Regions from separate parts of the Streptomyces sp. NPDC030183 genome, predicted to be linked through region 2. Evidence: riboswitches for the same ligand, from Rfam matches in the RefSeq annotation. Region 2 holds a riboswitch; each other region holds the start of a gene.

Region 1 (7,633 bases), on a different contig from region 2:
TGATGCTGCCGGCCGCGCTCGCGCTGACGGTGGTCTTCGCCGGGCTGGGAGCCGTCACCGCGGCGCCGGGCGGCGCCTGGCGGGTGCCCGCGCTGCTCGGCGTGTGGGCTGCGTTCGGTGCGGCGTGCTCGGCTGTGCTCACGCCGACCGGGCGGCTGATCCGGCGCTCGGTGCCGCCCGGGGAGCGTACGGCCGCGTTCGCCGCGCAGTTCTCGCTCTCGCACGGCTGCTGGCTGCTGACCTACCCGCTGGCCGGCTGGCTCGGCGCGAGCGCCGGACTCGACTGGACGACGCTCGCCCTGGGCTCGATCGCGCTGGCCGCCGCGCTGCTGGCCGTACGCCTGTGGCCCGCGCCGCCCACGACCCATGTGCACGCCGACCTCCCCCTCGGCCACCCCCACCTGGCCGACGCGCTGAGGGTGCCGACGGGCTGGCGCCACAGCCACGGCCGGGTCACGGACGCGCTGCACGCCGGCCTGTAGCGCCGCGTCCGACGCCGACCCGGCGGCCCGGCGGCCCGGTGTCCCGGTGTCCCTGCGCCCCGGCGCCCCGGACGGACGCAGGGCGGGCGCGCCCCCGGACGCCGACGTTCCCGGCACCCGAGGGCGGGTCGTTCACACGCTGAGCGCCTCCCGTACGGTCTGCTCCGCCCCCGTGCCGCCCTCCCCAGACGACGTGACCCGGCCCGCCTCCAGGACGTAGTACCGGTCGGCGGCCCGCATGGCGAAGCCCACGTGCTGTTCGACGAGGAGGACGCAGAGGCCGCCCCGACGGGTCAGGGCCAGGATCGTCTCCTCGATCTCGGCGACGACGGAGGGCTGGATGCCCTCGGTCGGCTCGTCGAGCAGCAGGAGCCGGGGCCGGGTGATCAGGGCGCGGGCCAGGGCGAGTTGCTGCCGCTGGCCACCCGACAGGAGGCCGGCGCGGCGGCCGGACAGCTCCCGCAGCACCGGGAACAGGTCCAGGACCTCCGCCACGGCATCCCTGCCTCCGGCCCGCCCGTCGGCGACGAGCCGGAGGTTCTCTGCGGTGGTGAGGTGGGGGAAGGACTGCTGGCCCTGGGGGACGTACGCCATGCCCCGGGCGACCCGCCGGTGCGGAGCGAGGTGGGTGATGTCCTCGCCGTCCAGCAGGACGGTGCCCCGCTTCGGCCTGATCAGGCCCATCGCGGCACGCAACAGGGTGCTCTTGCCGGCGCCGTTGTGGCCGAGGACGGTCGCCACGCCGTCCGCGGGGACGGAGACGGTGATGTCGTGGAGCACGGTCGTGCGGTCGTAACCGGCCCGGACGGAGTTGATCTCCAGCATGGCGTCACGCCTCCTCTGCGACGGACACGGACGCGGGCTCCGGTCCGGAACCGGGCTCACGTTGAAGTCGTAACCGTCGGCCTGCGCGAGGTAGATGCGCTGGCGCACGTGTCTGCGGCCGTCCAGCCCCAGCAGGCCGCGCGGCCCCTCGTAGGACACGCGGTCGGCGCTCGCGCCGATCGCGGCCACGTCCAGTGCGCGCGCCCGTTCGACGAGTGCCGCGAGCAGCAGGACGCCCTCGTAGCAGGACTCGCCGAGACTGCCGGGCGTGGGGGCGTCCAGGCCGAAGCGGCGGGCGTACTGCCCGTGGAAGTCGAGGGTGTTGCGGTCGGCGAGGGAGGCGAAGAACCCGGCCGTGCTGTAGAGGTCGGCGGTGGCCTGCGGGCCACTGCCCATCAGCATGTTCTCGTCCATCAGCGTGCTGAGTCTGAGACACCGCTGGTCGAGTCCGAAGGCGGCGAAGGCACGGTTGAAGCGGACCGCGTCACTGCCGACCAGCAGCATCAGCACCCCGTCGGCGTCGGCCCGTTCGACGCGCCGCAGTACGCCCTCGAAGTCGTCCGTGCCGAGCGGCAGATACGCCTCGCCGCACACCCGGCCCCGGCACCGGCGGGCGAAGCCCCGGGCGGCCCTGGCGGTGTGCCGGGGCCAGACGTAGTCGTTGCCGACGACGAACCAGCGGCGCACCCCGCGTGACTCGGCGAGCAGCCGCATCGCGGGCAGCAGCTGCCAGGAGGGGGTCTCGCTCGTCATGAAGACGCCCTCGGTGCGCTCGCCGCCCTCGTACAGGGCGGTGTACACGTAGGGCACGCGGTGTGCGACGCGGGGGGCCAGGGCCCGGCGCACGGAGGAGATGTGCCAGCCGGTGACGCCCTGGACGGCGCCCGACGCGACCAGCGCCTCGACGTCCTGCGCGACCCGCGCCGGCTCGGCCCCGCCGTCGACCTCGATGAGGCGCAGCTCCCGGCCCAGCACTCCCCCGCCCTTGTTGACCTCCTCGGCGGCGAGGCGGGCGCAGGCCCCGCAGGCGGGGCCGAAGATGCCGGCGGGCCCCTGCATCGGGTACACGAGGGCGACGTTGAGGGTCGAGGCGTCGGCCGTGAACCACTCGGGGGTGTGGAGGCGGGGCGACGGCCTGTTCATGGCCTCATGATGGCGTGATCGTGGCGTCGTCCTCGGGCGGGCCCGAGGATCGAGACAGATTCGTATGCGGGGCGCGCGGGAGGGTTCAGCCCGTCGTCCACTTCTCCTCGATCCGGGCGAGACGCCACACCAGCAGGGCGATCGCCCAGGTGACGAAGAAGAGGGCGACGACCACGTAGCCGACGGCGTTGAGGTCGACGCCCGCGACGCGGTCCCAGAAGGGGCCTTGCAGACCGGCCTTCTCGGCGACCAGGCCGAGGAGTTCGACCGTCCCGATGATGAGGGCGACGGCGACCGAGAGGCCGGTGACGGTGAGGTTGTAGTAGACCTTGCGGACGGGCCGGGAGAACGCCCAGCCGTAGGCGAAGTTCATGAACGAGCCGTCGACGGTGTCGAGCAGGGACATGCCGGCCGCGAACAGGACGGGCAGGCAGAGGATCGCGTACCAGGGCAGCCCGGAGGCCGCACCCGATCCCGCCAGCACCAGCAGCGCGACCTCCGTGGCCGTGTCGAAGCCGAGACCGAAGAGCAGTCCGAGCGGATACATCTGCCACGGCCGCGTGATCGACCTCGTCAGCCGGCCGAGGAACCGGTTCATGAAGCCCCGCTCGCTCAGCCGCTCCTCCAGCGCGGCCTCGTCGTAGGAGCCCGCCCGCATGGCGCGGAACACCTTCCAGATGCCCGCCATGATCACCAGGTTGACGATCGCGATGGCGTACAGGAACGTCCCGGAGACGGTGGTGCCGATCCAGCCGGCGAGGGCGTGCAGCCCCGAGTGGTCGTCGCGGGTCGGCCCGGCGAGGGCCTTGACGCCGACGGAGAGCAGGAAGGTGAGGGCGAAGACGACCGACGAGTGGCCGAGGGAGAACCAGAAGCCGACCGACAGCGGCCGGCGCCCCTCGCCCATCAGCTTGCGGGTGGTGTTGTCGATGGCCGCGATGTGGTCGGCGTCGAAGGCGTGCCGCATGCCCAGGGTGTAGGCGGTGACCCCCATGCCGACGCCGAAGGTCCTGCTGCCCACGCTGTAGTGCTCGGGGGCGACGATCACGACGAGCGTGAACCAGCCGACGAGGTGCAGTGCCAGGATGAACGCGGCCATCGCGCCGAGACCCGCCCATTCCTCGCGGGTCATCGAGGCGCGGATCCGACGCCATGAGAAGCCGCCCTCCCCGCCGGGGGCGGGGCGGGCGGCGTCGGGAACGGTGGCCATGGCACGTGCGCCTTCTGTCGACGAGCGGTCGGGCCCCCTCAGCCTTGTGCCGCTGTTTGGCAGCTGCAACTAGCTCGCAGTAAAGCTCGTGCCACGGTTCGGTCAGGTCCGGGGCCGGAGGTGTCAGGCCGCTCCGCCGCGGCGGCTTCGCCACCACCACAGGCCGCCGCCGAGCACCAGGACGGCCGCGCCGAGGCCGACGGGCACGGCCAGGGGCAGACCGTCGTCGCCGTCGGTGTCGTCCGCCGCGGGCTTCGACGACGGCGCCGGGGTGTCGGCGCTGGGCTCGGGCGAGGGAGCCGTCGTCGAGGGCTCCTCCGAAGGGCTGGGGGTGGGGCTGACGAGCTTCGCGCCGGGAGCGGCGGGCTTCAGGTCCAGACGGGGCGCGGGGTGACCGTGGCCGTGTCCGTCGCCGCCGGAGTCGTCCAGTTCGATCCAGCGGTCCACGGTGCCGTCGCTGTAGGACTGGAGGGTTTTGAACACCAGCGACTCGGCATCGGGCAGCTGACGTACGGTGACCTCGTACTCGGCGTCCTCCCCCACCGCGAGCTTCGGTCCCGACACGGTGTAACCCCGGTCGGTGACGGCGAACTTCCAGCCCTTGGGGCCCTCTTCGTAGGTGATGTCGGCGGGGGCGATGCCCTTCGGCAGGATCACCTCCAGCTTGGTGATGCCGGCTGAGGGGGACTCCGACTCGGCGGAGAAGCTCAGCTCGACGTTCTGGTCGAGGGCGCGGGCGCCCTCCGCCTCGACCTCCGCGTGGGCGGCGGCCGGTGCCGCGGTGGCGACGGCGAACGCGACCGCCGTCGCGGTGAGGACGCCGAGACGGCGCGTGGTGCGTGCCAGGGTCGGGCGGTGCACAGCTGACTCCCTTGTGCCGAAGGTGTGAAGCCTGCATTCAAGCGCAGGGCCGCGCCCCGGCCAACGGCGGCCCGCGGTGCCGCAACGGCCGCCGGAGCGGCGGATCCGTCGTACCGGGCAGGGGCGTTGGGCCCTGTCCGCGCCGTGCGCCGCATGCGACGGGTGTGACGTGCGCCGGGGTGTGTGCTGTTCACCACCGCCTTCACGCCCCCGTCTGCGCTTGTCAGCGCCCTTGTGCGGGCACTACTGTCACCACGCCTTGGTGAACGGGAAATCCGGTGTGATGCCGGTGCGGCCCTCGCCACTGTGATCGGGAAGTCCGGCTCCAGTCCTCGCGGACAGCCACTGGGTCCTTGTGACCCGGGAAGGCGGAGCACGGGCGGTGGTACCCGTCAGCCAGGAGACCGGCCAAGGCACGTCAACCATCCACGAGGTGCTGGAGAGGGTCTGCTGAGCCATGCACATAGCCGAGGGTTTCCTTCCTCCGGCGCACGCGATCGCCTGGGGTGTCGCGTCCGCGCCGTTCGTCGTCCACGGAGTCCGGTCACTCACCCGTGAGGTCAGGGAGCATCCCGAGAGCACGCTGCTGCTCGGTGCCTCGGGGGCCTTCACCTTCGTCCTGTCCGCGCTGAAGCTGCCGTCGGTCACCGGGAGTTGCTCCCACCCCACCGGCACGGGACTCGGCGCCATCCTGTTCCGGCCGCCGATCATGGCGGTGCTCGGCACCATCACCCTGCTCTTCCAGGCCCTGCTGCTCGCCCACGGCGGCCTGACCACGCTCGGCGCGAACGTCTTCTCCATGGCGATCGTCGGCCCCTGGGTCGGATACGCCGTCTACAAGGTGCTGCGGCGCTACGACGTGCCGCTGATGGTCGCGGTGTTCTCCGGCGCGTTCTTCGCGGACCTGTCCACCTACTGCGTCACCAGCGTCCAGCTCGCCCTCGCGTTCCCCGACCCGAGCAGCGGGTTCCTGGGCGCGCTCGGCAAGTTCGGTTCCATCTTCGCCGTCACCCAGCTCCCCCTCGCGGTGAGCGAGGGCCTGCTCACGGTCCTCGTGATGCGGCTGCTGACGCAGTCGAGCAAGGGCGAGCTGACGCGGCTCGGGGTGCTCGTGGCGGGCAAGCGGGACACGACGACCGAGGCGGTGGCGCGATGAGCCGGAACACGAAGATCAACCTGCTGCTGCTGGTGGTCGTGGCCGCGCTCGCGGTGCTGCCGCTGGCCCTCGGCCTCGGCGACCACAAGAAGGAACCGTTCACGGGGTCGGACGGGGAGGCCGAGAGCGCGATCACCGAGATCGAGCCGGACTACAAGCCGTGGTTCTCCCCCCTGTACCAGCCTCCCTCCGGTGAGATCGAGTCCGCGCTGTTCTCCCTCCAGGCCGCCCTCGGCGCGGGCGTCCTCGCCTACTACTTCGGCCTGCACCGGGGCCGCCGCCAGGGTGAGGCGCGGGCCCTGGAACGGCAGGAGGGCGCGAGGACGCCGGCCGGGTCCGGCGCGGAAGAGGTCTGACGCCACGTGCTGCCGATCGACGAGGCGGCGCACAGCAGTCGCTGGCGCCGGCGCCACCCCGTGGACAAGGCCGTGCTCGGGCTCGGTCTCACCGTGCTCGCGATCTCGCTGCCGCCCTGGCCCGGCGCGGCCCTGGTCCTGGCGACCGCGCTCGTCGTGCTGCTGGGCCCGGCGGGCGTGCCGCGTCACCGCCTGTGGCGCGCGTACCGGGTGCCGTTGGGCTTCTGTGTGACCGGCGCGCTGCCGCTGCTGGTCCAGGTCGGCGGCCCCGGCGGCCTGGTGGCCCTGGCCGAGGGCGGTCCGGTCCGTGCGGCGGAGCTGCTGCTGCGGACCTCCGCCGCCTCCCTCGGCGTCCTGCTGTTCGCCTTCACGACCCCCATGTCGGATCTGCTGCCGCGCCTGGTGCGGGCCGGGGTGCCGCCGGCGGTCGTGGACGTCGCCCTGGTGACGTACCGCATGAGCTTCCTGCTCCTGGACTCCGTGCGCCGGATCCGCGACGCGCAGGCCGCCCGGCTCGGCCACACCACGCGCGCCGCCACCTGGCGCTCCCTCGCCGGGCTCGGCGCGACGGCGTTCGTGCGGGCCTTCGACCGGGCGGCACGGCTCCAGACGGGGCTCGCCGGGCGGGGCTACGACGGGACCCTGCGCGTCCTGGTGCCCGAGGCGCGGGTCTCGATCCGCTTCACCACGGTCAGTGTGGTCCTCCTCGCGGCCGTGGCCGCTCTCACCTTCGTCCTGGAAAGGCCGCTGACATGAGCGAGCCCGTGCTGGTGGCCCTGCGGGGCGTGTCCTTCGCGTACGAGGACGGCCCGGCCGTGCTCAGCGATCTCGACTTCGAGGTCAGAGAGGGCCGCGCGCTCGCCCTGCTCGGCCGCAACGGCAGCGGCAAGACGACGCTGATGCGGCTGCTCAGCGGGGGACTGCGGCCCCGCGCGGGCGAGTTGACGGTCGAGGGGCGGGCGGTGTCGTACGACCGCAAGGGGCTGACCGGGCTGCGGACGACCGTCCAGCTGGTGGTGCAGGACCCCGACGACCAGCTCTTCGCGGCGTCGGTCGCCCAGGACGTGTCGTTCGGGCCGCTGAACCTCGGGCTGCCCGACGACCAGGTGCGGGTTCGGGTGGACGAGGCGCTCGCCGCGCTCGGTGTCTCCGCCCTGGCGGACCGGCCCACCCATCTGCTCTCCTACGGCCAGCGCAAGCGGACCGCGATCGCCGGGGCGGTGGCGATGCGGCCCCGGGTGCTGATCCTCGACGAGCCGACCGCGGGCCTCGACCCGGACGGTCAGGAACGGCTGCTCGCCACGCTGGACGGGCTCCGCCGGTCCGGTACGACCGTGGTGATGGCCACCCACGACGTCGATCTGGCGCTGCGCTGGGCCGACGACGCGGCGCTGCTCACCCCGTCCGGCGCGCGGACGGGCCCGGTGGCCGCGATGCTGGCCCGCACGGACCTCCTCGAACAGGCGGGGCTACGGCTCCCCTGGGGCATCGCGGTCACCCGGCTCCTGCGCAAGCAGGGGCTGTTGACCGAGGGGGCGCCCGGTCCGCGCACCCCGGAGGAGCTGGCCGCGTCGGCGGGCACCGCTCCCCCGGTACCGGC
Region 2 (7,633 bases):
TACCCGGCGGGCAGGTGGATCATCTTGTGCTCCAGGTATTCGCCGTAGCCCTCGGGGCCGAACTCGCGCCCGAGGCCGGAGTTCTTGTAGCCGCCGAAGGGGCCGAACATGTCGAGGCTGAAGGTGTTGACGGAGTACGTGCCGGTGCGGACCTGGCGGGCGATGTCGATGCCGCGCTCATCGTCGGCGGTCCAGACGCTGCCGCTGAGGCCGTAGTCGGAGTCGTTGGCGATCCTGACGGCCTCGGCCTCGTCACCGTACGGGAGGAGGCAGATCACCGGCCCGAAGATCTCCTCGCGGGCGATGCGCATGGAGTTGTCGACGTCGCCGAAGAGGGTGGCGTCCACGTACCAGCCGTGGTCGAGGCCGGCGGGGCGTCCGCCGCCGGTGAGGATCTTGGCGCCCTCCTCCTGGCCGATGCGGATGTAGTCGAGGCTGCGGCGCTGCTGCCGCCGCGCCACGAGCGGGCCGAGTTCGGTGGCGGGGTCGAGGGGGTCGCCGACCTTGAGCGCGGAGGCGGCGGCCGCGAACGCCTCGGCGAACTCGTCGTAGCGGGTGCGCGGGACGAGGATGCGGGTCTGGGCGACGCACGCCTGGCCGTTGATCATCCAGGCGAAGGGCGCGATGCCGTTGACGGCGGTCTGCGCGTCGGCGTCCGGCAGGATCACCGCCGCGGACTTGCCGCCCAACTCCAGGGTGACACGGGTGAGGTTGCGGGCGGCGACCTCCATCACGCGCTTGCCGGCGGCGACCGAGCCGGTGAAGGAGACCTTGTCGACGCCCGGGTGCCCGACGAGGTACTCGCTGACCTCGCGGTCGGCGGGGAGGATCGACAGGACGCCCTCCGGGAGCCCGGCCTCGGCGGCGATCTCCGCGAGCAGATAGGCGTCGAGCGGGGTCTCGGGCGACACCTTCAGGATCGCGGGGCAGCCCGCGAGCAGCGCCGGGGCGAGTTTGGCGGCGGCGGTGAACTGCGGGACGTTCCACGGGACGACGGCCGCGACGACCCCGACCGGCTCGCGCCGCACCAGGATCTTGCCGAGCACGCCGTCGCGGTGCTCCTCGTGGGTGAAGTTGCGTGCCGTGGTGATCGCCGCGTCCCAGACCATCATCGAGGCGAGGGCCTGCACCATGACGCTGGAGGTGAACGGGGTGCCGTTCTGGGCGCTGATGAGGCGGGCGAACTCCTCGTGGCGCACGGCGAAGGCGTCCTTGACGCGGGTGACGACCTCGATGCGCTCGTCGAGGGTCAGCCGGGGCCACGGCCCTTCGTCGAAGGCCCTCCGCGCGGCGGCCACGGCCCGGTCGACGTCCGCCCGTGAGGCGTGCGGTACACGGCCGATGACCTCCTCCGAGTGCGGGGAGACCACCTCGATGACGTCCGTGCCCAGGGGATCCGTCCACTCCCCGCCGATGAACAGCTGTCCGTGTTCCACGAGCTCGGTCATGGCCGACTGCCTCCCCGGGGCCGATCTCTGACGGTGCATCAGATATGGCGATAGGGGAACTGATACCAGCTCCGGTCGCAGGAGTCCACGGGCGGATGACGGCCGATGGCGGTCGGCTCGGCCTCCCATCGAAACCTGTTCTAGTTATAGTGACCGGACGGCGGCGATTGGGGAGCCCATGGCGCAGGTGAACGACCACGGCGGCGGCGTCCGGTCTCTTCGGGTCCCCATCCCGGACAACCCCCTCGGCCACACGCTCGTGTATGTCGTCGACACCGATCGCGGGCCCGTGCTGGTCGACACCGGCTGGGACGATCCGGCCTCCTGGGACATCCTCCGCGAGGGCCTCACGGCGTGCGGTACGTCGGTCGGGGAGGTCATCGGCGTGGTGATCACCCATCACCACCCGGACCATCACGGCCTGTCGGGCAAGGTGCGGGAGGCGTCGGGCGCCTGGGTGGCCATGCACGCGGCGGACGCCTCGGTCGTGCGGCGGACGCGGGAGACGCGGCCGGAGCGCTGGTTCACGTACATGGCGGCCAAGTTGACGGCGGCCGGCGCGCCCGAGGAGCACGTGGCCCCGCTGCGCGCCCCGCGTGGTCGCCGCACCCTGCCGGGCCTCTCCCCCGCGCTCCCCGACCGCGAGATCGTCCCCGGCGAACTCCTCGACCTCCCCGGCCGCCGCCTCCGCGCGATCTGGACGCCCGGCCACACCCCCGGGCATGTCTGCCTGCACCTGGAGGAGGACCACCCCGCCGAACTCCCGGGCCGGGGGCGGCTGTTCTCCGGCGACCACCTGCTCCCCGAGATCAGCCCGCACATCGGCCTGTACGAGGACCCCGACGACACGACGGTGACCGACCCCCTCGGCGACTACCTCGACTCCCTCGAACGCGTCGCCCGCCTGTCCCCGGCCGAGGTCCTCCCGGCCCACCAGTACACGTTCACCGACGCCCCGGCCCGGGTACGGGAACTGCTCGCGCACCACGAGTCCCGCCTCACCGACCTGCGCGGCCTCCTCACCACCCCGCTCACCCCCTGGCGACTCGCCGAACGCATGGAGTGGAACCGCCCCTGGTCCCAGATCCCCTACGCCTCCCGCAACATCGCCGTCGCCGAGGCGGAGGCCCACCTACGCCGCCTGGTGAAACTGGGCCGGGCCGAGGCGGTGACGGGGAGCGATCCGGTGACGTACGTGGCGGTGTGAACCTGGCGGCGGGATGCGCGGCAGTGTGAACCGAGCGACGCCGTACGCAGCAGTGTGAACCGAGCGGCGTTTTGCGTGGCCTCAGCGAGCGCCGGCCGAACGGATCAACTCCCGGACCCGGTCGAGCAGCCGCACTTCCCGCCCGCTCATCGTCGGGTTCTTCGCCCGGCGGGCGATCGCTTCCGTCAGTCCTTCCTCCGTGAGGGCTCCGCTGAGGGCCACGTGGCCGTTGCGCGGCTGGTGAACGAGGAGGCCGGTGAGGGTCGCGTGGGCGAGGGAGGCGCGGGGGTCGGCGGTGTCGGCCGCGACCTGCGCGAGGATGACCGCCGACATGCCCCAGTCGAGACCGGGCGGGCCCTCCTCACTGTTGGCCCAGTCGATGACGCGGGGGCCGTCGGGGGTGAGGAGGACGTTCTCGGGGTGCAGGTCGAGGTGGAGGACTCGGGCCGCCGGGTCGGTGGAGCGGCGGGGCGGGAGCGCGTGCAGCGCGTGGAGGAGGCGGGCCAGTTGGGCGCCGGCCTCCTCCGGATCGAGGGCGCCCGCGGCGATGGCCTCCAGCATGGTCGGGCCCGAGAGCCGTTCGAGGACCAGGTCGGTACGGGTCGCCGTGCGGACGCGGGGTGCGGGATAGCCGTGGGCGTGCACGTGCCCCATGATCTCGGCCTCGGCGATGGCGTCGCCCCAGCCGTCGCGGTAGCGGCGCAGCACCCATGCGCTGTCGGCCTCGATCTCGTAGACGTCCGCCGTGCGCCCCGCGCCCAGCAGTCTCCCCGTTCGCATGTCCCCGAACCTACCGCCCGGCACGGGCGGCCCACAGGCCGGTTTCTACCGGCAGGTAGAGTGGCCGGGTCGTCACGCCCGTACAGGGGGAAGCCGGTGCAAATCCGGCGCTGACCCGCAACCGTGAGCCGAAGCCGCCCCAGGGATCGGCGAGTCGGACTGCCCTGTGCGGAACTGTGACCGGCTCGCGTCACCGGCGTCCGCCGGTGTACGGCACCGTCGAGGAATACGGAGCCGAGCCGCCCGGCGTCGCGCCGTGGCGCCCGGCTCCCGTCAGGGAGAGGCACCGCCGATCATGAATGTCCGCCGCAGCGCCGCGGTCGTCGCCGTACTGGCCGCCACAGCCGGGGTCGGCACCGGACTCGGTACCGGTCTCGCACCGGCCGCCCTCGCCGACGACACCGCCCCCGCCGCGCCGTCCGCGTCGCCGTCGCAGGCGATACCCACCGGCCTGTACGGGTCGACGGACCCCAAGTACGACGGTGTCTGGCGGCAGTCGCTCACGCTGGTCGCCCTCGACGCCGTGGGCGAGAAGCCCGGCGCCGGTGCCGTCGAGTGGCTGCTCGGCCAGCAGTGCGCGAACGGGGCGTTCGCCGCGTACCGGCCCGATCCCACCGCGAAGTGCGACGCCAAGACGGCCGTCGACACCAACAGCACCGCCGCCGCCGTGCAGGCGCTCGCCGCCGTCGGCGGTCACGACGCGGAGGCCGAGCGGGCCGTCGGCTGGCTGAAGGACAACCAGAACGACGACGGGGGCTGGGGCTTCGCCGCGGGCGGGCCCAGCGACGCGAACTCCACGTCCGTCGTCATCGGCGCGCTGACCGCCGTCGGCGAGACACCCGGCGCGCAGAAGAGGGCCGGCCACTCCCCTTACGACGCCCTGCGCGCCCTCGCGCTCCCCTGCGCCGTCGGCACCGAGGGCAGCGGGGCCTTCGCCTACCAGCCCGACAAGAAGGGCGGGCTCGCCGCCAACGCGGACGCCACGGCCGCCGCCGTGGTCGGCAGCCTGGGAGAAGGGTTCGTCGTCGACGCCGGGAAGACCGGGGAGGCCGGCAGTTCCGGGGACTCCGGCGGCCCTGGTACGACCGGGGAGTCCGGGGCCGCCGCCGGGTGCTCCAGTGGCACCTCGCCCGAGGACGCGGCCCACAACGGCGCCCTGTACCTCGCCGGTGCCCTCATCTCCGACGGCTACCTGAAGTCCGTCCTCCCGGGCGCCGACGACCAGCCCGACCTCGGCAACACCGCCGACGCGGTCGTGGCGCTGGCCGCCGCCGGGGACACGGAGGCCACCGGGAAGCCGCTCGCCTGGTTGAAGAAGAACTACGGCCCCTGGGCGGCGAAGTCCGGCCCCGCGGCGTACGCCCAGCTCATCCTCGCCGCGCACGCCGCCGGCACCGACCCGCGCGACTTCGGCGGCGCGGACCTCGTGGCGCAGTTGGCCGAGACCGGCCCGGCGCGGGACGTGGACGACTACAGGAGCGTGCCGGACGACGGCACGGCCGACGGGGACGGGGGCGACGGGGGCATCGCGACCGGTGTGGTGCTGGGCGCCGGCCTCGGCCTCGCCGCTCTCGCCGGGGCGGCACTGACCCGGCTCACCCGGAAGCGGCGCCGGCCATGACCCGGGCACGGCCGCGGAGGCCCGCCGGGCGCCTGACCGCCGCGCCGGCGTCGGTCGTACTCGTCCTGTTCCCGCTGGTGGGGCTGGGCGGGCCGGCCCATGCCGCCGCGTATCGGTACTGGTCGTTCTGGGACCGAGGCGCGGACGGTTCCGGGTGGGTGTACGCCACGCAGGGGCCGTCGACCGCGCGGCCCTCGGACGGGGACGTCCAGGGCTTCCGGTTCGCCGTCAGCGCGGACTCCGACGACGCCGCCGAGCCGCGCGGGGCCGCCCGCTTCGACGCCATCTGCTCGGGTACGGCCGCCCGCGACGGGCAGAAGCGGATCGCGCTCGTCATCGACTTCGGCACGGCCGCGGACGCCCCCGCCGGTGAGACGCCCCCGCCGCCGCGCACCGCCTGTGCGCGTGTGCCGTCGGACGCGACCACCGCCGACGCGCTGGCCGCCGTGGCGAAGCCGCTCCGCTATGACACGAACGCGCTGCTCTGCTCCATCGCCGGTTACCCCCGGAAGGGCTGCGGGGAGGTGGTCGCCGGTGACGAGTCGTCCGACACCACCGGCTCGGGCGCGAACACCACCGGCCCCGACGCCTCGAACACCTCCGACGCCTCCGACGCCTCCGACGAGAAGGGGCCCTCCGTCGGCCTGTTCGCCGGCGCGGGCGCCGTCGCGGTGCTCGGGGCGGCGGCGGTGTGGCAGGCCAGGCGACGCCGCCGTGACTAGCCACGGGCCGGTGGACAGCGGGGACCACCGGTGGGCCGCGCGCGCCGCCGAGGGCGCACGGGCCGCTGAGGCCACGGGGGCCGCCCGAGCCACGCCGGCCGCCTACGTCACGGAAGCAGCTCAAGCCAAGCCGGCCGCCCAGGCCACGCGGACCGCCCGAGCCACACGATCCCCGCACCCCACCCACCCCCAACGCCCCTCCCCCCGCAGCGTCCACGGCCACCACCCGCACCCCCTCGCCTGGTGGCTCTGGGCCCTGGGGCTCGGTACCGCCGCGTCGCGTACCACCAACCCGCTTCTCCTGGCCCTCCTCATGGCCGTGGCGGGCTACGTCGTGGCGACGCACCGCACGGACGCCCCCTGGGCCCGCTCCTACACCGCGTTCGTGAAGCTCGGTCTGGCGGTGTTGGTCATCCGGCTGGCCTTCGCAGTGGTGCTCGGCTCCCCGATCCCCGGCACGCACACCCTCCTCACGCTCCCCGAAGTCCCGCTCCCCGAATGGGCGCAGGGCATCCGCCTGGGCGGCCGGGTGACGGCGGAGGGCGTGCTGTTCGCCCTGTACGACGGTCTGCGCCTCGCCGCGCTCCTCATCTGCGTGGGCGCCGCGAACGCCCTCGCGAACCCGGCCCGGCTGCTGAAGTCACTGCCCGGCGCGCTGTACGAGGCGGGCGTGGCGGTGGTGGTGGCGATGACGTTCGCCCCGCACCTGGTGGCGGACGTGCAGCGGCTGCGCGCCGCCCGGCGGCTGCGCGGGCGGCCGGACCGGGGGCTGCGGGGGTTGCTCCAGGTCGGACTGCCCGTCCTGGAGGGCGCGTTGGAACGGTCGGTGGCCCTGGCCGCCGCGATGGACTCGCGTGGCTACGGCCGCACCGCCGAGGTCCCGGCCCCCGTCCGCCGTACGACCGCCGCGCTCACCCTCGGCGGACTGCTCGGCGTCTGCGCGGGAACGTACGGCGTCCTGACCGCCGCCGGCGGCACCTACGGCCTCCCCGTCCTGCTCACCGGCCTGGCCGCCGCCCTCGCGGGCCTGCGCCTGGGCGGCCGTCGTTCGCCCCGCACCCGCTACCGGCCGGACACGTGGGGTGTACGGGCGTCGCTGGTGGGGGCGTCGGGCGTGGCCGTCGCCGTACTGCTGGTCCTCTGCGAGGCGTACGACTCCGCCGCCCTGCACCCCACCGTCCTGCCCCTGACCGCCCCGGCCCTCCCGCTGTGGCCGGCCGCCGCGGTCCTGGTGGGCCTGCTGCCGGCCTTCACCGTGCCCGGGCAACCGCCGGCTCCGGTCACCACCGACACCGCCCCCGACACCGCCCCCGACACCGCCCCCGACACCGCCCCCGACAAGGACAACGCATGATCCGTTTCGAGGACGTGTCCGTCACGTACGACGGTGCGGCCGAACCCACCGTGCACGCGATGGACTTCGAGGTCCCCGAGGGTGAACTCGTCCTGCTGGTGGGGCCGTCGGGCGTGGGGAAGTCGACCGTACTGGGTGCCGTGAACGGGCTCGTACCGCACTTCACCGGGGGCACCCTGCGCGGGCGGGTCACGGTGGCGGGGCGGGACACCCGTACGCACAAGCCGCGCGAACTCGCCGACGTGGTGGGCGTGGTGGGGCAGGATCCGCTCGCCCACTTCGTCACGGACACCGTCGAGGACGAACTCGCTTACGGCATGGAGTCGTTGGGGCTGGCGCCGCCCGTGATGCGGCGACGGGTGGAGGAGACGCTGGACCTCCTCGGCCTCGCCGGTCTCCGCGACCGGCCCCTCGCGACGCTCTCCGGGGGCCAGCGGCAGCGCGTCGCCATCGGGTCGGTCCTGACCCCGCACCCCGCCGTCCTGGTCCTCGACGAGCCGA
Region 3 (7,633 bases), on a different contig from region 2:
CGGCCGACGCCTGCGAGGCGTGCGTACCGCCGGCGGCGAGGACCGTGGCGACCAGCGCGTCCGCCTTCGCGAGCAGCTCGTACAGCCCGGCGTCCGCGCCGCGCAGCGAACCGCAGTACACGGGAAGCGCGTTGGCGCCCTTCGCCTCGATCGCGTCGCACAACGTGTCCACGAACGCGGTGTTGCCGCTCAGCTCGTGCGCCCGGTAGAAGAGCACCCCGACCGTGGGCCGCCCCTCGACGAAGGGCCGCTCCCCGTGCGGCCCGTACTCGGGCATCTTGCGCGGCTCGACGAACCCCTCGCCGGTCAGCAGCACGGTGTCGGACAGGAACCGGGCCAGCTCGGTGAGGTTGTCGGGCCCGCCCTCCACGAGGTACTTCAGTGCCTCCGCGACCACACCGGCCGGCACCGACGACTCGGCCATCAGCTCGGCGTCCGGCACGGCCTCACCGCCGAGCAGCACGGTCGGGATCCCTGCGGCCTTCAGCGCGGCCAGCCCGTCCTCCCAGGCCCGCTTTCCGCCCAGCAGCCGTACGACGGCGATGTTCGCGCCGTCGAGGAGAGCGGGCAGCTCGTCCCTCACGTCGACGCGGGTCGGGTTGCCGATCCGGTAGGAGGCGCCGGAAGCGGCCCGGGCCGCCAGCAGATCCGTGTCGGCGGTCGACAACAACAACACAGTGCCAGTGCTCATGCGGGCGCTCCCGGTGGAATGAAGGGCAGTCCTTGCGGCGCGCCCGACTCGATGAGCCGCCACAGCGCGTCCGTGTCCGCGTGTTCCTCGATCAGATCGCCGAGCCGGTCCAGCTGCTCCTCGCGCAGCGCGGCGAACGACGTGTCGGCGGCCGGCACGAAACGACGGCCCGCGGCGGCCGCCACCTCGCGCAGAAAGGCCCGCCGGAAGCCGTCCGACTCCAGCGACCCGTGCCAGTGCGTGCCCCAGGTCTGACCGACCCGGCACCCGTCCAGGAAGGGTTCGCCCCCGGCGACCTGGGCGACCCCGTGATGGATCTCGTACCCCGTGACGTGCTCCCCGAGGGCCTCGCCCTCCGGCCGGGTGAGGGTCTTCTCCCGCGCGAACCGCACCCGTACGGGCAGGATGCCGAGCCCGTCCACCTGTCCCCGGCGGCTCTCGACGTCGTCCTCGATGTGCTCGCCGAGGACCTGGAAGCCGCCGCAGATGCCGAGCACGGGCCGGTGGTGGGCGGCCCTGGCGCGCAGCGCGTCGGCGAGGCCCCGCTCGCGCAGCCAGTCCAGCGCCCGCACGGTGCCCCGGGTTCCGGGGACGACGACGAGGTCCGCGTCGGCCAGCTCCTCGGGCCGGTCCACGAACCGCACCACGACACCGGGTTCGGCGGCGAGCGCGTCCACGTCGGTGAAGTTCGACATGAGGGGAATCGCGCAGACGGCGACCCGCAGCACGTCCTCCCCGACGGGCGGCGACACGTTCGACTCGCGGACCGTCCCACGCAGGGACACCCTCAGTCCGTCCTCCTCGTCGATGCCGAGGCCGTGCCGGAACGGCAGCACCCCGTACGTCCGACGCCCCGTCAGCCCGTGCAGCATGTCGAGCCCCGGCTCCAGCAGGGAGACGTCCCCGCGGAACTTGTTGACGAGGAACCCGGCGACGTGCGCCTGATCCTCGGGCGACAGCAGCGCCACCGTCCCGAAGAACGAGGCGAACACGCCCCCGCGGTCGATGTCGCCGACGACGAGCACGGGGAGCCCGGCGTTGCGGGCGATCCCCATGTTGACGATGTCGGTCCGCCGGAGATTGATCTCGGCGGGACTCCCGGCCCCTTCACAGATCACCGCGTCATACGTGCCCCGCAACTCGGCGAGACAGTCGAGCACGGTCCCCAGCAGCCGCTGCTGCCGTCCCCCGTGGTAGCCCCGCGCGCTCAACTCCCCGACCGGCTTGCCGAGCAGCACGACCTGACTGCTCTGCTCCCCACCGGGCTTGAGCAGCACCGGGTTCATCAGCGCCGTCGGCTCCACCCGGCAGGCCTGCGCCTGCATGGCCTGGGCCCGACCGATCTCGGCGCCCTCCCGCGTCACGAACGAGTTGAGCGACATGTTCTGCGCCTTGAACGGCGCCACCTTGACGCCCTGCCGCACCAGCCACCGGCAGATCCCGGCCGTCACGACGCTCTTGCCCGCGTCGGAGGTGGTGCCGGCGACCAACAGCCCCCCGCCCGTCATGACGCCCCCTTCGACCGCCGGGAGCGGCCCTTCGTGAACTCCCGTGCCGGGCCCCGCGCGACGCGGCCCCGCAGCAGTGACGCGCCCGCGCTGACGCCGAGCGCGAGCCAGCCCACGCGCCGCGACAGCCGCACGGCCCGCTCGATGTCCCCCACGGTGACGGCCCGCCCCTCCGTGTTCAGCACGGGCCGGTGCTCGACCCGCCCCCCGTACGACAAGGTGCCTCCCAGCCGGACGCCGAGCGCCCCGGCGAACGACGCCTCCACCGGCCCCGCGTTGGGGCTCGGATGCTTCCGCGCGTCCGCCCGCCACGCCCGTACGGCGCCCCGGGCGTCCCCGCCGGCCGCGGCGGCCAGCAGGGCGGTGAGCCGGGCTCCCGGCCACCCCGCCACGTCGTCGAGGCGGGCGGACGCCCACCCGTACCGCCGGTGACGCGGCGACTTGTGCCCGACCATGGCGTCCAGCGTGTTGACGGCCCGGAACCCGACGAGTCCGGGCACACCGCCCAACGCCCCCCACACCAGCGCCCCGACGACGGCGTCCGAGGTGTTCTCGGCGACGGACTCGACGACGGCCCGGGCGATCCCGTCCGCGTCCAGTGCCTGCGGGTCCCGTCCGCACAGATGCGGCAGCCGGGCCCGCGCGGCCTCGACGTCCCCGTCCTCCAGCGCCCGCCCGACGGCACGGGCCTCCCGGGCGAGGGAGGTGCCCCCGACGACGGCCCAGGTGGCCGCGCCGGTCAGCGCGACGGACGCGGCGCGGGACGGCCGTGCCGCGGCGGCGGCCACCGCCCCCAGCGCCACGGCGCCTCCGGCGCACACCACGGTGTGCAGCGCGCCCCACCCCCGGTGGTCCCGCCACAACACCCGCTCCACGGCGCCCGCGGCCCGCCCGAACACGGCGACGGGATGCCCCCGGCGGGGATCGCCGAGCAGCAGGTCACCGAGGAGCCCGGCGGTGGCGCCGTACGCGAAGACGCGATCGGCACGCACGCGTTCAGCCGATCGCGGGGTCGGGCAAGGACCGGGTGCTGAATCTCAAGCGGCAGCCGCGCATGGCTTCATGTCCTCACTCAGGGTGTCCACGCCCTGGTTCGACGAGACCGACGACGAGAGTTCCTGGCTCCCGGGGAAGGTTCTTCCCCGGTGACAGTGGCGGGACCGCGCCGGACTCGCACCGGCTTCCTCTCCTGCCGTCGTAGATGGCCCCGGCAGTCCACCACGGCCCCGGAAGACCCGTCAACTTGCTGTTGACCTGCGGCGCAGCGGTGTGCTGAGCCCCACATCGCTGAAATGCCGTCAGTCGCCCGAAGCGGCACTTTCCGTGCCCTTTCCCGGCGCCCGCCCCGGTGCGTGCTCGAACAGGTGTCAGAACGCTCTGTTCTTCTTCCGTCACACGGCGTGCTGTGGTTTTCTGGCGGAGCTCGGGACCCGGGAGCGGACGGCTCGTGAAGGCCCGTCCGGGGACGGGAGGTGCGCACGATGGAAGACCGGACCGAGACGGTCGCGCGGACCCGCACGGGGGCGTCGTGGGACCGGCGGACGCGGGTGACGGCCGCCGCCCCGCTGGTGCTGTTCAGCACGGTGGCGGGGGTGTTCGCCGTCGGCGTCGGCGCCCTGGCCTCGCTGTGGGTGCCGGCGGCGGAGGCGCGGGCCGTCGTCTGGATGGCGGTGACGACCCTCGTCGCCACGGGAGCGGGCCTGTGGTGGGGCCCGAACCCCGGTCACCGGACGCCGTGAACGACGACGAACCCCCTGCGCCGGGGTGACAGGCACAAGGGGTTCGTCGCGGTGTCCCACCGTGGGCGGGACGGGTGTCCTACGGGGCCGGGACCTCAGTGGCTGCGGTCCCGGGCCGTGGGGCGGGTGTGATCTCAGGCCATGATCAGGTAGATCCCGTAGCCCACCGCCGCCGCGCACGCCGCGAAGCAGGCGTACGCCGCTGTCGTGGCGAGGGCGGCCGAGCCGCCGGAGGCGGTCGCCGTCTCCCGCTTGGAGAGGCCGACGATCCCCAGGGTGAACAGGCCGACGAGGGCCACGGTGACCACGAGGCTGACTCCGAAGACGGAGCCGAGTGCTGCCCAGTCGATGTGCATGGTGGTGTCTTCCTAGGGGCGCGGGGCTCAGACGGCCGGTGTGGGGGCGGAGGGGCCGGCCGGGGCCTCGGCGCCGGCGGTCGCGGCCGCGGGGGCCGGGATCGTCGCCGCGAGTTCCTCGGCCACGGCGGCGGTCGGCGGCGGGGTCACCGCGGCGATGGCCGTGGTCACCACACCGGGGGGCTCCTCGGTGTCGTTCACATTGGTGTGGTCGACCACCTCACGGCGCGAGATCACCCAGATCGCGGCGCTGGAGGCGACGAGGAAGACCGCGACGAGAGCCGTGCCCCAGGTGCCGTGGGACGTCACCCACTCGGCGAGCGCGGCGACGAGCGCCGCGGCCGGCAGGGTCAGACCCCAGGCCACGAACATCCGGGTGGCGGTGGACCAGCGCACCACACCGCCCTTGCGGCCCAGGCCCGCGCCCATGACCGCGCCGGAGACCGAGTGCGTGGTGGACAGGGAGAAGCCCAGGTGCGAGGAGGCCAGGATGACCGTCGCCGCGCTGGTCTGGGCGGCGAAGCCCTGCTGCGGCTGGAGGTCGGTCAGGCCCTTGCCCATGGTGCGGATGATGCGCCAGCCGCCCAGGTAGGTGCCGAGGGCGATGGCCATGCCCGCGGAGACGATGACCCAGACCGGCGGGTCGGAGTCCGGCGCGAGAGCGCCGCCGGCGACCAGGGCCAGGGTGATGATGCCCATCGTCTTCTGGGCGTCGTTCGTGCCGTGGGCCAGCGAGACCAGACCGGCGGAGGCGATCTGACCGGCGCGGTAGCCCTTGCCGGCGGCCTTCTCGCTCGTGTGCTGCCCGAGCCTGTACGTCAGCCGCGTGGCGAACATCGCCGCGACGCCGGCGACCAGCGGGGCCGCGACGGCGGGGATCAGCACCTTGGTGACGAGCACGTCCCCGTGCACGGCGCCGGTGCCGACCGAGGCGATGGTGGCGCCGATCAGGCCGCCCATCAGGGCGTGCGAGGAACTGGAGGGGAGTCCCACCAGCCAGGTCAGCAGGTTCCAGAGGATGGCGCCGACGAGCGCCGCGAAGATGACCTCTGGCTGGATGCCGGACTCGTCGACGAGTCCCTTGGAGATGGTGTTGGCGACCTCGATGGAAAGGAACGCGCCGACAAGGTTGAGCACGGCGGACATGGCCACCGCGACCTTGGGCTTCATGGCGCCGGTCGAGATGGTGGTGGCCATCGCGTTGGCGGTGTCGTGGAAACCGTTCGTAAAATCGAACACGAGCGCGGTGATGACCACGATCGCGAGGATCAGCGAGAAGTTTTCCATTTACCCGAGCTTCTTTTGGATGTCAGTGGCATCTGGACCGTAGGCAACCTGGGTGAACGGAAGATGAACTGAGGCGTACCGGAGGGTGTAGCGATCGGGCCGCCCTGGTTCCGCTTGTGTCCACGGGGGCGCCCTCCGCCGATCCGCGGGCGCGCCTTCCCCGATGTCCTCGAACTGAAACGGAGCTTCGGCCTCCGTGCGTGACCCGCGCCTGGGCCCCGTCGGCGCCGGGCGAACTTCCCCGGTCGGGCCGTGGAGCCGTGCGACGGATTCCGGTCACCCGGCGGCCTCCTGGCAGGATCGCCGCATGGTTGAGCAGCGGCGGAACGCAGGGGACCCGCGGGGCGCGGGCGGGGACGCACGGCAGACGCGGGACACCCCGCCCGGGGCGGTCCCCGACGACGTGGCGGGGGCCTGGGAGGAACTCGTCGCCACGGCCCGCCGGACAGTGGCCGACGGTCTGGTGGTCGGCACCTCCGGCAACGTCTCCGTACGCGTCGGCGACACCGTGCTGGTCACGCCGACGGGCGTCCCGTACGACCGCCTCACCCCGGACGACGTGACCGGCGTCGACCTCGCGGGCCGCCAGACCCTCGGCACCCTCCGGCCGACCAGCGAACTGCCGATGCACCTCGCGATCCACACCTCCACCGACGCCCGCGCCGTGGTCCACACCCACGCCGTCCACGCGACCGCCGTCTCGACGCTCGTCCCCGAGCTGCCGCTGATCCACTACATGGCCGGCGCCCTCGGCGGACCGGTCCGCGTGGCCCCCTACGCGACCTACGGCACCCCCGAGCTGGCCGAGAACATGCTGCGCGCCTTGGCGGGGCGCACCGCCTGTCTCCTCCAGAACCACGGCACGATCGCCTACGGGCAGAGCCTCTCCGAGGCGTTCGACCGCACCGCCCAGCTCGAATGGATGTGCAGGGTCTGGCTGACGGCCTCCTCGGTGCCCGGCCTGTCCCCCCACCTGCTCACACCGGAGCAGGTGGCGGAGGCGGGGGAGCGGTTCCGGGGGTACGGCCAGCCGCGGTAGCCGGTGGCCGACCGCCACCCGGACGATGGTCCGGGGCCCCGGCCCACGGGCCCCGGACGGGGTCGGCCCACTGGCCCCGGACGGGGTCGGCCAGGACACTGGACGCGTGCGAGCAGTGAGAGCAGCAGCCGCGGCCGTCGGAGTCGCGTTCGCGGCCGGGGCGGCCAGTGTCGCCGCCGGCCGCCTGGCCAGTGACGCCGCGCTGAAGGCTCCGCCGGGCAGACCACTGCCCACGGAGCCCCGGCTGACCGTGCACTCCACCGCCGTCGGCCGGATCGCCCTGACCAGAGCGTTCGCCTCCCAGCGCCCCGGCACCTACGGCCTCACCGGCACCGCCGCCCACGCCGTCGTCGGCTCCGTGGTGAACGGTGCCCCGCACGCCCCCGACACCGTCGTACGCCGCCTCGAACGCGTCAGCCACGGCACCCTGGAGCCGGGCGACAAGGTGTGGTTCACCCCCACCACCCACATCGGCGACCCGCGCACCGCCCTCGGCCTCGACCACAGCGACGTCGAGGTGCCCGGCGAGCTGGGCGCCCTGCCCGCCTGGTACGTCCCCGGGGACCGCGGCACCTGGGTGATCACCGTGCACGGACTGGGCGCCACCCGCGAACACCCCATGAACGTCATGGGGTTCCTGCACCGCCACGGCTTCCCGGTGCTCGACCTCGCCTACCGCGGCGACGACGGCGCGCCCCGCTCCCCGGACGGTCTGAGCCACCTCGGCGAGACCGAGTGGCGCGACGTCGACGCGGCGATCCACCACGCCGTCCGGTTCGGTGCGGAGAAGGTCGTCCTGCACGGCTGGTCCACCGGCGCCACCATGGTGCTCCGCGCCGCCGCGCGCTCCGGGCTGCGCGACCGGATCGCCGGGCTCGTCCTGGACTCGCCGGTCCTGGACTGGACGGCCACCCTGCGCGCCCTCGCCGCCGCCCGCCGCACCCCCGGCGCCCTGCTGCCCCTCGCCGTCCGCGCCGCCCAGGGCCGCACGGGGCTGGGCGGCGCCCAGGCGG

The links. A riboswitch is a leader RNA that binds a small molecule or an ion and turns the genes downstream of it on or off. The one in region 2 is predicted to bind cobalamin.
Region 1: it holds a riboswitch for cobalamin, as region 2 does, so the genes downstream of both, ACZ4Z2_RS27495 (energy-coupling factor ABC transporter permease) here and ACZ4Z2_RS14490 (prenyltransferase/squalene oxidase repeat-containing protein) in region 2, are expected to answer to the same signal.
Region 3: it holds a riboswitch for cobalamin, as region 2 does, so the genes downstream of both, ACZ4Z2_RS32035 (cobalamin biosynthesis protein) here and ACZ4Z2_RS14490 (prenyltransferase/squalene oxidase repeat-containing protein) in region 2, are expected to answer to the same signal.

What each region holds. Positions count from the first base shown of each region.
Region 1 covers NZ_JBVIBK010000024.1:111,445-119,077, forward strand. The annotation lists gene ACZ4Z2_RS27470 (MFS transporter) at 1-482, shown strand, start outside; gene urtE (urea ABC transporter ATP-binding subunit UrtE) at 615-1,307, opposite strand; partial or broken gene ACZ4Z2_RS27480 (substrate-binding domain-containing protein) at 1,365-2,450, opposite strand; gene nicT (Nickel transporter NicT) at 2,536-3,660, opposite strand; gene ACZ4Z2_RS27490 (DUF1775 domain-containing protein) at 3,784-4,521, opposite strand; cobalamin riboswitch at 4,765-4,948, shown strand; gene ACZ4Z2_RS27495 (energy-coupling factor ABC transporter permease) at 4,979-5,677, shown strand; gene ACZ4Z2_RS27500 (energy-coupling factor ABC transporter substrate-binding protein) at 5,674-6,033, shown strand; gene cbiQ (cobalt ECF transporter T component CbiQ) at 6,040-6,789, shown strand; gene ACZ4Z2_RS27510 (energy-coupling factor ABC transporter ATP-binding protein) at 6,786-7,633, shown strand, end outside.
Region 2 covers NZ_JBVIBK010000010.1:155,223-162,855, reverse strand. The annotation lists gene ACZ4Z2_RS14505 (aldehyde dehydrogenase) at 1-1,448, opposite strand, end outside; gene ACZ4Z2_RS14500 (MBL fold metallo-hydrolase) at 1,627-2,655, shown strand; gene ACZ4Z2_RS14495 (phosphotransferase) at 2,737-3,435, opposite strand; cobalamin riboswitch at 3,480-3,604, shown strand; gene ACZ4Z2_RS14490 (prenyltransferase/squalene oxidase repeat-containing protein) at 3,731-5,056, shown strand; gene ACZ4Z2_RS14485 (SCO2322 family protein) at 5,053-5,778, shown strand; gene ACZ4Z2_RS14480 (energy-coupling factor transporter transmembrane component T) at 6,035-7,132, shown strand; gene ACZ4Z2_RS14475 (ABC transporter ATP-binding protein) at 7,129-7,633, shown strand, end outside.
Region 3 covers NZ_JBVIBK010000033.1:52,036-59,668, reverse strand. The annotation lists gene cobN (cobaltochelatase subunit CobN) at 1-691, opposite strand, end outside; gene ACZ4Z2_RS32040 (cobyric acid synthase) at 688-2,199, opposite strand; gene ACZ4Z2_RS32035 (cobalamin biosynthesis protein) at 2,196-3,191, opposite strand; cobalamin riboswitch at 3,293-3,434, opposite strand; gene ACZ4Z2_RS32030 (hypothetical protein) at 3,681-3,938, shown strand; gene ACZ4Z2_RS32025 (hypothetical protein) at 4,073-4,294, opposite strand; gene ACZ4Z2_RS32020 (inorganic phosphate transporter) at 4,322-5,581, opposite strand; gene ACZ4Z2_RS32015 (class II aldolase/adducin family protein) at 5,889-6,620, shown strand; gene ACZ4Z2_RS32010 (alpha/beta hydrolase family protein) at 6,727-7,633, shown strand, end outside.